DNA from 4 places in the Rossellomorea sp. NPDC071047 genome. Region 2 is predicted to be linked to each of the others. Evidence: predicted binding sites of a transcription regulator. Region 2 holds the regulator's gene; each other region holds the start of a gene.
The links. The regulator Rex, encoded in region 2, represses fermentation and respiration genes when NADH is low (regulators of the CRP and FNR family bind a similar motif). The targets are predictions, from matches to a motif close to TTGTGAAATATTTCACAA.
Positions count from the first base shown of each region.

Region 1: a site for Rex is predicted at 1,875-1,892, ahead of ACQKFO_RS02690 (cytochrome c oxidase subunit II). Genes of this name have one in related genera too.
Region 3: a site for Rex is predicted at 1,118-1,135, ahead of ACQKFO_RS07540 (cytochrome ubiquinol oxidase subunit I). Genes of this name have one in related genera too.
Region 4: a site for Rex is predicted at 1,827-1,844, ahead of ACQKFO_RS15540 (AtpZ/AtpI family protein). Genes of this name have one in related genera too.

Region 1 is NZ_JBNNJT010000001.1:526,281-529,512, reverse strand. Features, by position in the region: gene ACQKFO_RS02710 (type III polyketide synthase) at 1-73, opposite strand, end outside; gene ACQKFO_RS02705 (chemotaxis protein CheX) at 276-725, shown strand; gene ACQKFO_RS02700 (SDR family NAD(P)-dependent oxidoreductase) at 782-1,552, opposite strand; gene ACQKFO_RS02695 (hypothetical protein) at 1,620-1,754, opposite strand; gene ACQKFO_RS02690 (cytochrome c oxidase subunit II) at 2,135-2,611, shown strand; gene ACQKFO_RS02685 (b(o/a)3-type cytochrome-c oxidase subunit 1) at 2,613-3,232, shown strand, end outside.
Region 2 is NZ_JBNNJT010000013.1:21,737-24,968, reverse strand. Features, by position in the region: gene ACQKFO_RS23275 (ABC-F family ATP-binding cassette domain-containing protein) at 1-1,447, opposite strand, end outside; gene ACQKFO_RS23270 (redox-sensing transcriptional repressor Rex) at 1,637-2,314, shown strand; gene ACQKFO_RS23265 (twin-arginine translocase TatA/TatE family subunit) at 2,369-2,539, shown strand; gene tatC (twin-arginine translocase subunit TatC) at 2,555-3,232, shown strand, end outside.
Region 3 is NZ_JBNNJT010000001.1:1,468,441-1,471,672, reverse strand. Features, by position in the region: gene ACQKFO_RS07545 (ABC transporter ATP-binding protein) at 1-976, shown strand, start outside; gene ACQKFO_RS07540 (cytochrome ubiquinol oxidase subunit I) at 1,253-2,590, shown strand; gene ACQKFO_RS07535 (cytochrome d ubiquinol oxidase subunit II) at 2,665-3,232, shown strand, end outside.
Region 4 is NZ_JBNNJT010000004.1:260,554-263,785, reverse strand. Features, by position in the region: gene glyA (serine hydroxymethyltransferase) at 1-115, shown strand, start outside; gene upp (uracil phosphoribosyltransferase) at 572-1,201, shown strand; gene ACQKFO_RS15540 (AtpZ/AtpI family protein) at 2,000-2,221, shown strand; gene ACQKFO_RS15535 (ATP synthase subunit I) at 2,225-2,599, shown strand; gene atpB (F0F1 ATP synthase subunit A) at 2,622-3,232, shown strand, end outside.

The DNA.
Region 1 (3,232 bases), on a different contig from region 2:
CAAATTCCGCCGCTTCTTTTTGCGTAATTTTCACAGGGGGAATCTCGGTTTCAACTGAGAGAATTTTGGGCATAATCAAATCACTCCTTACACTTCCATGTAAGGATAGCTTTTCCAATCATTCACAAATCATGTATTGGATTCTTCTTATATTATCAACAAAGGAATTTAGATCCTCCAAAAAATTCATCATTATGAAAATAGTGCTAAATAACACATCTTTAGTACCGGGTATTATGGTATGATTACAGTGACAAAATAGCGGAGGATACGACATGATTTTAACGAGAAGTGTAACAGATATTTTAAATAGTTCAATTGAAGCCATTAAAGGGGTGATTCCCTTATACATTGACGTTCTACAGCCCTCGTTATTGACTGAGCCCTTTAGTCAGCATAAAATCGGTGTACTCATTGGAATTACCGGGGATGTAAGGGGCCGAATGATTATAGATGGTGAAGAAGAGTGCTTTCAATCCCTTGGGGCTTCAATGTTCGGTATGCCATTAGAAGGAGAAATGCTTGAATCTTTTGCAGGTGAATTAGGAAACATGATTGCAGGCAACCTTGCTACTTTATTAGCTCAAGCCGGCCATACCCTGGACATCACTCCCCCTACCGTCATTGTTGGTCAATCAAAAATGTACGGGTTCGAAAAAGCCCTTAAGCTGCCGATAGTCATTGAGAATGTGGGACATTTCTTAGTGATTCTAATGATTGAATAATTGCGCTGAAATAGATAAAAGGCTAACCTCAAGTATATTGGTTAGCCTTTTAGTGTTTAGAAACCTTGAATCGTCATGCCGCCATCTACAAAAATGGTTTGACCGGTAACATAATTCGAAGCATCCGAGGATAGGAAAACAGCCGGTCCCACAAGTTCTTCCAGTTCACCGATTCTTTTTAAAGGTGTTACGGCCAAAATATCGTTTACATATTCTTCATTTTGCAATAATTCTTCCGTTAATGGTGTTTTAAAATACCAAGGCCCGATACTATTCACATTGATATTGTATTTTCCCCATTCCATGGCTAAAACCTTGGTCATTTGAATCATGGCCGCCTTCGTTGAAGCGTACACAACCCCCGTACGTAAGGCAACATGACCAGCAACAGACGCTATGTTAATGATTTTCCCCTGCTTCTTTTCCTTCATATGTTTACCTGTTTCCTGACTCATCATAAAAGCAGATTTCAAATTTGTATCCATGATGGTTTGCCACTCATGATCCGTAACTTCAAGGGCAGTAGAACGGATATTCATTCCTGTGTTATTAATCAAAATATCAATGGAACGTTTTTGATCTTCTATGTAAGCAATCGCTTTTCGAATTTCCTCCCTTGATGTTACATCTGTAGGGATGATATACGCCTTTCTACCCAGCTTTTCTATTTCAATTGCCACATCTTCTAAATCATTCCGCGTTCTAGATAGCAGGACAACATCCGCTCCTGCTTCTGCTAAACCAATACTGAGAGCTCGTCCAATTCCACGGCCTGCTCCGGTGACCACTGCCAATTTATCGTTTAATGAAAATGAAGGTAAATACATCCTCACACCACCTCGCCCATTTTTTGAATCTTCTATATATTAACATAGTCCCTTTATTGAGAAAACTTTAACTTTTTTTCTTATTTCCTTGTCCATTTTGAACATGAATAATGATTTTCCCCTCGACATCGATATGACATTGAGGACAAACCATTTTCTCAGAATAAATCTTGCAGCACTGTTTACAATAATATTTTTCCATCTGATAGCCTCCCATGAGTTGCTCATTCATACACTCTATGCACATTCCTGACACATGTGAACCCATTAATAGACCTATCCCTCCCTGACTTCACATTTATTTCACAACATTTCAAGTAACCTGTGACATTTATCACAGATTCATAGTGGTTTATACCTTTATGATAGTGATAACAAAATCAATCATCCAATAGATGGAAGGAATGAGTGATATGCCGAAACCTGAATTGCATCAAAAAACAGAGGTTAAGGTCGAAGAGTCTACCTCATTAAAAGGTACATTTACTTCGGTCCTGTTTTTAGGTGGATTTTTAGTGCTTACATGGCTAGGGGTCTTCATCCTATTTTTAAATCGTTTTTAATTTTGAAGGAGTGGTTTACATGCACATGCATCGTTATGAAAAATGGTGGTTAACGTTAGGAACAGGGTCTCTTATATTATTTTTAATTATTTTGGGCATCAGTGCTTTTCACCAAGGACATCAACCTCCAAGCGCAAAGGCATACGTCAATCCTGAGCAAGTGGATAAAACCTCGCCTTTTAACGATCCGGGATTGAAGAAAGTAGAAGGAAAGGCTTGGGATTACGAATTAGTGTTTGTCGCATCTGCATTTCTCTACACACCCGGGGAAATTGAAATACCAAAAGGATCTACACTTAAAATCATCGCCACAACAAAAGATGTTGTTCACGGATTTGAAGTCGCAGGGACAAATATTAATATGATGCTTGAACCCGGGTTTGTTAGTGAATATACTACAACCCTTGATAAGACAGGGGAATTTCTAGTTGTTTGTAATGAATATTGTGGTGTAGGTCATCACACAATGAAATCTATGATTAAGGTGGTGGACTAAAATGAAACGATTTGTAAGGATTGATAAAAAAGATGCAACATTGGCGATGGCACATATTTATGTAGGATTTATTGCCCTGGCTCTAGGTGGATTGGCAGGATTATTACAAGTGTTGGTAAGGTCAGGGAAGTTCACATTGCCTGCAGGAATCGGCTACTATCAGGTGTTAACGGTTCACGGAGTATTACTGGGATTGGTATTGACCACTTTCTTCATCTTAGGATTCCAGCATGCTGCCATTTCGCGAACTTCCGGTACCTATTCCGGGAAATCCCGCTTGTTTGGCTGGTTAGGCTTCTGGGTCATGCTTATCGGCACAATCATGGCCGCTATTATGATTCTATTAAATGAAGCAACTGTACTTTATACTTTCTATGCTCCTTTGCAGGCCCACTGGATATTCTACTTAGGGTTGACCTTCGTCGTTGTTGGAAGCTGGTTGGGTGGAGCCGGCATGATCATCAAATATGTAAGCTGGCGAAAAGAAAACCCTGGACAACCAAGCCCTCTGTTAACATTCATGGCCATCATCAATAACGTCTTATGGATTGTAGCCACCATTGGTGTGGCAGGAACGGTTTCATTCCAGCTCCTTCCCTGGTCTCTTGGTCTCGTTGATCG
Region 2 (3,232 bases):
TGTCCAGATCCAGATGGTTCGTCGGTTCATCCAGGATCAAGACATTCCCTTTTTCCATCATGAGCTTGGAAAGTGCCAGACGTGCCTTCTCTCCACCACTCAGTGTGGAAACAGGCTTTAAGACATCTTCCCCTGAGAATAAGAAGTTTCCAAGTACAGTGCGGATTTCTTTTTCCGTTTTCATTGGGTATTCATCCCACAGTTCATTTAAGACGGTCTTATTTGAAGACAGCTCGGCTTGTTCTTGATCATAATAACTAATCGAGACATTTGATCCGAATTTAAATGCTCCTTCCAGAGGATGCAGTTTATTGACCAATGTTTTCAACAGAGTCGATTTCCCGATTCCGTTTGGACCTACAAGAGCGATACTGTCTCCCTTTTTAACAGAGAAGTCGATGTGAGATGAAATCTGTTCGTCTTTTCCATATCCGATGGTAAGGTCTTGGACGTGAAGAACATCATTTCCACTTGGACGATCAATTTGAAAAGCAAAGTTGGCAGATTTCTCATCACCCAAGGGTCTATCCATCTTGTCCATTCGTTCCAGCTTTTTTCTGCGGCTTTGGGCCATCTTGGTCGTCGAGGCACGGGCGATATTCCGTTGAATGAAGTCTTCGAGTTTCGCGACCTCCTGTTGCTGGCGCTCGAACATCTTGAGGTCCTTTTCGTAGTCTTCTGCTTTCTGTTCAAGGTATTTGCTGTAGTTACCGTGGTATTTCTTGCTTCGATTCCGGGAAATCTCATACACTTGATTGACGACGCTATCCAGGAAGTACCGGTCATGGGATACGATCAGGACGGCTCCTTCATAGCTTTGAAGGTAGATCTCTAGCCACGATAAAGTCTCTATATCAAGATGGTTGGTCGGCTCATCAAGAATAAGAATGTCAGGTTTGGATAAAAGAAGTTTCCCAAGAGCGAGACGGGTTTTCTGCCCACCGCTCAATGTGGATATCTTTGTATCGTAATCAAAATCTGCGAAATTCAATCCGTGAAGGACAGAGCGGATATCCGCTTCATATTGGTAACCGCCGGAATCCTTGAACCTGACTTGAAGCTCATCGTATTCTTTTAGTACGCGTTGATAGAGCTCTTCCTGTTCATATACCGAAGGATCGGCCATCTGTTGCTCCAATGTTCTTAAATGCTTTTCCTGTCTCTGCAATTCCTCGAAGACAGTCAGCATTTCCGACCAAATGGATAGATCGGACTCCAACCCGGTATTCTGGGCCAGGTATCCAATGGAAACCCCTTTTGGTTTCGTGATGTCTCCTGAGTCATAGGAGAGATGACCTGCAATTATTTTTAAAAGAGTCGACTTTCCTGCACCGTTGCGTCCGACGAGAGCCACCCGATCTCTTGTCTGTATTTCAAGCTTAATATTTGATAGGATATTATCTGCACCAAAGTTTTTCGTTAGTTGATTCACTTGTAGTAGAATCATGACGTTTCACCTCTATTTCATAGTGCTAGTGTACCGTATTTGGGAGGGGAACGGCAATAAATCGACTATTAATCTTCGTACACTTAGGATAAAATATAGTGTATGATGGGTAGTAGAGTTTTAAATTCTGTATGCTTTCTATTTTGGAAGCGGTATCAGAGGTTTTGAATAGATGTGGGGGAATACAATATGAACCAGGATACAACGAAAATTCCACAGGCAACGGCTAAGCGCCTTCCGCTATATTATCGCTTTATCAAGAATCTATACTCGTCGGGAAAGCAGAGGGTTTCATCGAAAGAATTGAGTGAAGCGGTGAAAGTTGATTCTGCCACGATACGCAGAGATTTTTCTTATTTTGGAGCGTTAGGTAAAAAGGGTTATGGATATAATGTCAATTACCTGCTATCCTTTTTTCGTAAGACATTAGATCAAGATGCCATTACGAAGGTTGTGCTGATAGGTGTAGGGAATCTCGGTACAGCGTTTCTTCATTATAATTTCATAAAAAATAATAATACTAAGATTGAAATGGCTTTTGAAGTAGATGAAAAGAAGGTTGGGACACAAATCAGCGATGTACCCGTTTTTCATTTGGATGATTTAGAAGAGGGACTTGAAGGGCATGATATTGAAGTGGCGATTCTGACGGTTCCGGCATCTTCTGCTCAAAATATCACAGACCGTTTGGTTTCTTCTAATATAAAAGGGATCCTGAATTTCACTCCTGCGAGATTAACGGTGCCGGATCACATTCGCGTCCATCATATTGATCTGGCAGTCGAGCTTCAATCACTGGTATACTTCTTAAAGCATTATTCAGAGGATGACACGGAAATGTCACAAGATGGAATCATATCCGAATAGAAAATGATCCTTATATACGTTATGATAGAATGGTAAAAGAGGAGGTGTCTCATTATGTTAGGTGCAGGTAGTATCGTACTGATAACGGTTGTTGCTTTACTGATCTTCGGACCAAAGAAATTGCCTGAATTAGGGAAAGCAGCCGGGAATACATTACGCGAATTTAAAAATGCAACAAAGGGCTTAGCAGATGATGAGGACGATAATAGCAAAAAAGCTAAGTAGGGTAGGATGAACGCCATGAGTCAAAGTCAAAGAGACATGACAGTCTATGAACATATAGGAGAATTGCAAAAACGACTCATGTTTGTAGTCGTTTTCTTCTTGTTAGCGGTAATCGTGAGCTTTTTTCTTGCGGAGCCGCTGATTCGATATTTGCAGCACGCGGATGAAGCGAAAGAATTGACGATGAACGCCTTTCGGATTACAGACCCTCTCAAAATCTATATGGAAATGATCATGTTTATTGCGATCATCATGACATCACCCATCATTCTATTTCAAGTATGGTCGTTCGTTAGTCCAGGCTTATATGAGAAAGAGAGGAAGGTAACGCTTAGTTACATCCCGATTTCTGTCATTCTTTTCTTAGGTGGATTGTCATTTTCATATTTTATTTTGTTTCCTTATGTTGTGAAATTCATGATGGGTTTATCAACCAATCTGAATATCCAGCAAGTGATTGGAATTAATGAATACTTTCATTTCCTGTTTCAAATAACCATTCCATTTGGGTTTCTATTTCAACTTCCGGTTATTATGCTGTTTCTGACACGCCTCGGGATTATTACCCCGATGCTGCTGGCGCAAATGAGAAAAGTGGCGTACTTCATATTGTTGGTCATTGCGGCCTTCATTACACCACCGGACATCGTCTCGCATTTAATGGTAACCGTTCCTTTGCTTCTTCTTTATGAA
Region 3 (3,232 bases), on a different contig from region 2:
GACAGCAGTCCTCATATGGTACGGTGCCCATCTCATCCAAGGCGGCTCATTGGAACTGGGGGAATTTGTTTCATTCGCCTTCTACCTGGGGATGTTCTGGGAACCCATTTCAAGGCTCGGCCAAGTTTACAATCAACTACTAATCGGAATGGCTTCATCAGAGCGTATCTTCGAATTCCTCGATGAACAACCGATTGTAAATGAAAAAACGAATGCGGTGAACCTGACTGACATCAAAGGAAGAATACAGTTTGAGAATGTAGAATTCTCCTACGATGACAAACGAAAAGCACTCCAAAACATCAATCTTGAAATGAAAGCAGGCCAGACCGTCGCATTAGTCGGCCATACCGGATCTGGTAAAACTACGATCGCCAACCTGATCAGCCGTTTTTACGATCCGACGAATGGTGAAGTGAAAATTGATGGGGTAAACCTGAGGGATGCATCGGTTTCAAGCTTACGAAGTCAAATAAGCATCGTCCTGCAGGATACATTCATCTTCTCGGGAACGATCATGGATAACATCCGATTCGGGCGCCCTGATGCAACGGACGAAGAGGTTAAGAATGCGGCCGAAGCTATCGGAGCCAATGAGTTCATCGAGAAGCTTTCTAATGGATACGAGACCGAAGTGGAAGAAAGGGGTAATGTTTTATCCGTTGGTGAAAGACAACTACTGTCATTTGCGCGAGCACTATTGGCGAACCCTCGAATCATCATATTGGATGAAGCGACAGCATCCATTGATACAGAAACAGAAGTCAAAATTCAAAAAGCATTGAAACGTCTACTGAACGGTAGGACCGCGATCATCATCGCCCACCGGCTATCTACAATACGTGAATCGGACAATATCTTTGTTCTTGAAAATGGAAGAATCAAAGAATCCGGCAACCACGATGAGCTGATGGAGCAGCATGGTGATTATTATGATCTCGTTAAATCGCAGTTCAGGATGTTGGATGCTATGTAAGTTTGAAGGAGCCCTGCACTGGTGTGTGGGGTTTTTTTCGTTAGCCATCAGTAATCTCTAGTAAAATTAAGGCCCATCCTACCCAAGCAACATCATTGCCATCCACCCCAAAAACCTCTAAAATAAAAGACAGATCAATGTTTGTGAAAAACGTCACAAAATATTCATGTTCAATACATCACAAACTCATTTTCAGGTTTTATAATGAACAATAAGTGATAAACAGTAGAAAAGAGCTGTTTACGATAGTAAGTAGATCAGTAGGGGGAGTATAGAATGGTTTTAGATGGTGTGATTTTGAGTAGAATGCTCACGTCGACAACCCTTGCATTCCATATTATTTTTGCGACGATTGGGGTAGGGGTGCCGATTATGATTTCCATTGCGGAGTTTATGGGAATCAAACGAAATGATCCTCATTATCTTTTGCTTGCAAGAAGATGGGCAAGAGGTTTTACGATTACGGTTGCTGTGGGGGTTGTAACAGGTACAGCCATAGGGTTGCAGCTGTCCTTGTTATGGCCTTCATTTATGCAGGTGGCGGGACAAGTGATTGCATTGCCATTATTTATGGAAACTTTTGCGTTTTTCTTTGAGGCTATCTTCTTAGGAATCTACCTTTATACTTGGGACCGTTTTAAGAATAAGTGGATTCACTGGCTGTTGACGATTCCGGTTATGATTGGTTCTTCGGCTTCAGCCCTGTTTATTACAACTGTGAATGCGTTTATGAACACTCCTCAAGGATTTGAATTAGAGAATGGGAAAGCGATTAATATCGATCCGATTGCTGCGATGCTGAATCCTGCCACGCCTACGAAAGTGTTTCACGTATTGACGACTGCCTATTTAACATCGGCTTTAGTGTTGGCGGCGATTACGGCATTCGCCATTCTTCGTAAGAAAGGCGGGGAATATCATAAGAAGGCCCTGCGTTTAACTATGGTTTCTGCTTTGATATTCGCTTTTGCCACTGCTCTGGCAGGGGATTTATCTGCTAAATTTCTTGCGGAGTATCAACCTGAAAAGCTCGCTGCAGCGGAGTGGCATTTTGAAACGGAAGAGAATGCTGACTTGATTGTATTCGGAACCCTCGATGAAAATAATGAGGTCCATAATGAGATCCGTTTACCTGGATTCTTAAGTTTTCTGGCCGGGAGTTCTTTTGAGACAGAGGTTATAGGTCTGAATGAATTTCCTGAAGATGAGCGGCCGCCTTTATGGGTTCACTATATGTTTGACCTCATGGTTTCAATTGGGTTCTACAGTATCTTTATATCCGCAGCATTTGTTTTATTCTGGAAGTGGAAGAAGCGGAATGAATGGAACAAACCATTGCTATGGGGAATTGTAGCGAGTGGTCCACTTGCGATGCTGGCGATTGAATTTGGATGGATTTATGCCGAGGTGGGTAGACAGCCATGGATTATGAGAGGGTATATGAAAGTGGCAGATGCGGCAACGAAAGCAGATGGAGTGGGCTTGACGTTTGCATTGTTTGTAGGCCTCTATATCCTCTTGGGTGTACTATGTGTGGTTGTACTGATTAAAATGTTTAAAAACAAGCCTGCAGAGGCGGAATTAGAACAACGTTTTCCTAAGAAAGCGAGTTAAGTAGACATAAAAGTACTCCTTCTTTTCAGGTAGCCTGAGAAGAAGGGGCTTCAAGCTTTAAGGGAGGAATGGGTATGAGTTTGGAAGTTGTGGGGATTACCGTATTGTGGATTTTCCTTTATGGTTACCTGATAGTAGCTTCGATTGATTTTGGAGCCGGCTTCTTCGCCTTTTATGGGAGAATGAAAGGCAAGGAGCATACATTGAACGTGTTGATAAGTAGATACCTTTCTCCGGTATGGGAAGTTACCAACGTCTTTTTTGTCTTCTTTTTTGTGGGTCTTGTCGGATTCTTTCCTGACGCAGCCTATTATTATGGAACGGCATTATTACTTCCGGGAAGTATCGCCATTATTTTACTAGCGATAAGAGGAAGTTTCTATGCTTTCGGAAATTACGGATCTAAGGACAATATCGTATATCTGTTTTTATATGGAGCGACCGGGTTATTGATTCCTGCTTCATTATCCACGGCTTTAACGATCTCAGAAGGTGGATTTCTGGAAGAGAAGGGAGATAAGGTCATCTTCCTTGCCAAGGAGCTTTTCACCAGCCCATATTCATGGAGTGTGGTGGCCCTCTCCATTGTGTCGGTGTTATTTATCAGTGCGACATTTCTAACCTATTATGCGAACCGTGCAG
Region 4 (3,232 bases), on a different contig from region 2:
TGCTGCCATCATGGCTCTGACTCTTAAGAACCATGAAGACGAAGCGAAACTGGAAGAAGCACGCAAACGTGTCATCGACCTTACGAGTAAATTTGAATTATATCCTGAAAGATAATAAATGATGACCTCTTCACCAGGGACGGACCTGGTGGAGAGGTTTTTTTGGTGGGGAATTAGTAGGGAAGTAGATTTTCAAATATATAGTTGTCGATTTTAAAGTGATTTTGAGGGGAATCCGGCCGTTACTCGAAGAAATCCGGCCATTTTTGGCGATAATCCGGCCATTTTCCGAAAAAATCCAGCCATTTTTTCAGAGAATCCAGCGGCTTTTCAAAAAAAATCCGGCCGATTCAGGCATTAATCCAGCCGATTAACATAATTAACCAAATCTCATCGGGTTCACTCCAGCTCACATGTCGTTATCCCACACCCATCATCTCAATTCTAACGATTCCATTACACTTCCTATCTCATGTTGCTCTTAAATTGTCTTTTATGTACAATAGTCTGAGGTGTAAAGGAAGTAGACAAACTATTTTTACATAAAATCGAATTTAAAGGAGAGAGTCGAATGGGCAAAGTATATGTATTTGATCATCCGTTAATCCAACACAAATTAACGTTTATTCGTGATAAAGAAACAGGTACGAAGGAATTTCGTGAGCTTGTTGATGAAGTAGCGACATTGATGGCGTTTGAAATCACCCGTGATTTACCGTTAGAGGATATTGACGTGGAAACACCGGTAAGCAACGCCAAGGCCAAGACTCTAGCAGGTAAAAAATTAGGGATCGTTCCTATTCTGCGAGCAGGATTGGGAATGGTCGACGGAATCCTTAAATTGATCCCGGCTGCAAAAGTGGGACACGTTGGTTTATATCGTGACCCGGAGACTCTTAAACCAATTGAATATTACGTAAAGCTTCCAAGTGATGTGGAAGAGCGTGACTTCATCCTGGTCGACCCGATGCTAGCGACAGGTGGATCTGCCGTTGAAGCCATCAACTCATTAAAGAAGCGTGGTGCCGTAAGCATCAAGTTCATGTGCCTCGTTGCATGTCCTGAAGGGGTGGACGCAATCAAGGAAGCGCACCCTGACGTTGACATCTTCATCGCGGCTCTTGATGAGAAGCTGAATGAAAAAGGCTACATCGTTCCTGGTCTAGGGGACGCAGGAGATCGTTTATACGGTACAAAATAATTTGAAATAAACAGGAAAGCCGGATTATCTATAATTGATAACCCGGCTTTTCTATTTATATAACGCCAAAATTCCTACTGTTATTTAGTTGGAAGTATTTACATTAAATTCAAGGGTTACTCATAAAATGAATTTTCTATATAATGGAGGGGCATGTGAAGGTAGATCTATGGATACGTGAGAGCAGTCGGCTCCGATTTTCGATATGTCCAGCTCCGGGGGCTTGGGGCTCGAGGTCATAAGCCAAGCCGATCAAAAAGGCAAAGAACGCCTTTCCGGTCGACTCGCCTTATGCTTGTCACCCCAGGGCGAGCCCCCTCCGCTTTTCGGTATGTCCAGCTCCGGCGGGTAGTCCCTCGAGGTCACAACTGAAAAATCCCAAAAGGCAAAGAACGCCTTTAGGGATTTCCCAGTTGTGCTTGTCGGGCCTGACCAACCCGCCTCCGCTTTTCGACATGTCCAGCTCCGGGGGCTTGGGGCTCGAGGTCATAAGTCAAGCCGACCAAAAAGGCAAAGAACGCCTTTCTGGTCGACTCGCCTTATGCTTGTCCCCCCAGGGCGAGCCCCCTCCGCTTTTCTTGTAAATGTGTTAAAAATGTGAACAATCTGGAAACGCGTGGATAGGTTGTGAACTTTTTAACTTGAACTCATTGACATAGATTATACCCTATTGTATGCTTACAAAGGGTATCAAATGATAAGGTTTTCACAAGGGTTGAACCCGTATGGAAACGGTTTTTCATCATTTGTACAGTGTGAACGATTTTCCACTAAATCACATGTGTGGAGATGAAAAATATGCGTCAAAATGATCGACGCCCGTATCAATCGATGGTCTTGTATTCTGCAATTCTTTCCCAGCTTGTTGGTTCTATTTTAATAGGGATCTTCGGCGGGAGATGGTTAGATGGAATATGGAGCACCACACCACTTTTCTTAATTATTGGACTACTCCTTGGGCTCGCAACAGGAATCTACACCATGCTCCGTACAGTCCAACATTTCAATTCGGGAGATTAATGTATGCCAGAACTTCAGCAATTGTTTAACAGGCATCGTAAGTACATATTTTTCCTCCTTTCCTTTTACGTCCTCGGTTGGGGTTTTACTTCCTATCAGTCTATTTTCCTTGGGCTTATTTTGGGGACAGGCATCAGTCTGTTTAGTCACTGGCTGATCATGAGGAGAACCGTGCGATTCGGTGATGCAGTAGAATCTGGTCAAAAGGTTCGATCTTTAGGAACCTTCTCAAGGATGGCAGGTGCGGCCTTTGCAGTCATTATTGCAACGGAATACCCTGGGCACTTTCATCTCCTGAGCGTCATTATGGGATTAATGACAATTTACCTTGTCATTATGATAGATTATTTTATTCAGCAGCTTTTAGCTCATAAATAGCGGGGAAGAGAGGTGAATTTCATTGCATCATGAAAATCCTACAGCCGAGTTTCTAGGGTTAACTTTTAACCTGGCGAACGTTCTGATGATCACAGTGGCTAGTGCCGTTGTTTTCCTAATCGCCGTTCTGTCAACTCGTAGACTGGCCATGAAACCGACCGGAGTGCAAAACTTTATGGAATGGGTCATGGACTTTGTCAAAAATATCGTGAAAAGTAATATGGATTGGAAAACAGGTGGTCGTTTCCATCTCCTTGGACTTACTTTACTCATGTACGTTTTCGTATCAAACATGTTAGGACTTCCGTTCTCGGTAGTCATTGACCACGAATTATGGTGGAAGTCACCAACAGCGGATCCAGTTATCACTATGACCCTGGCGGTTATGGTCGTTGTGTTAACGCACTATTATGCAATCAAGATGAAAGGCTTCGGTGAATACGGTAAAGACTTCTTCAGACCTATGTCGTTCTTATTCCCGCTGAAGATCATTGAAGAATTTGCCAACACACTAACGCTTGGTCTTCGTCTTTACGGTAACATCTACGCTGGGGAAATCCTGCTTACATTACTGGTAGGAAGCCTCGCACACATGGGAGCAGCCGGATTACTGGGTGCCATCATCCCAACGAT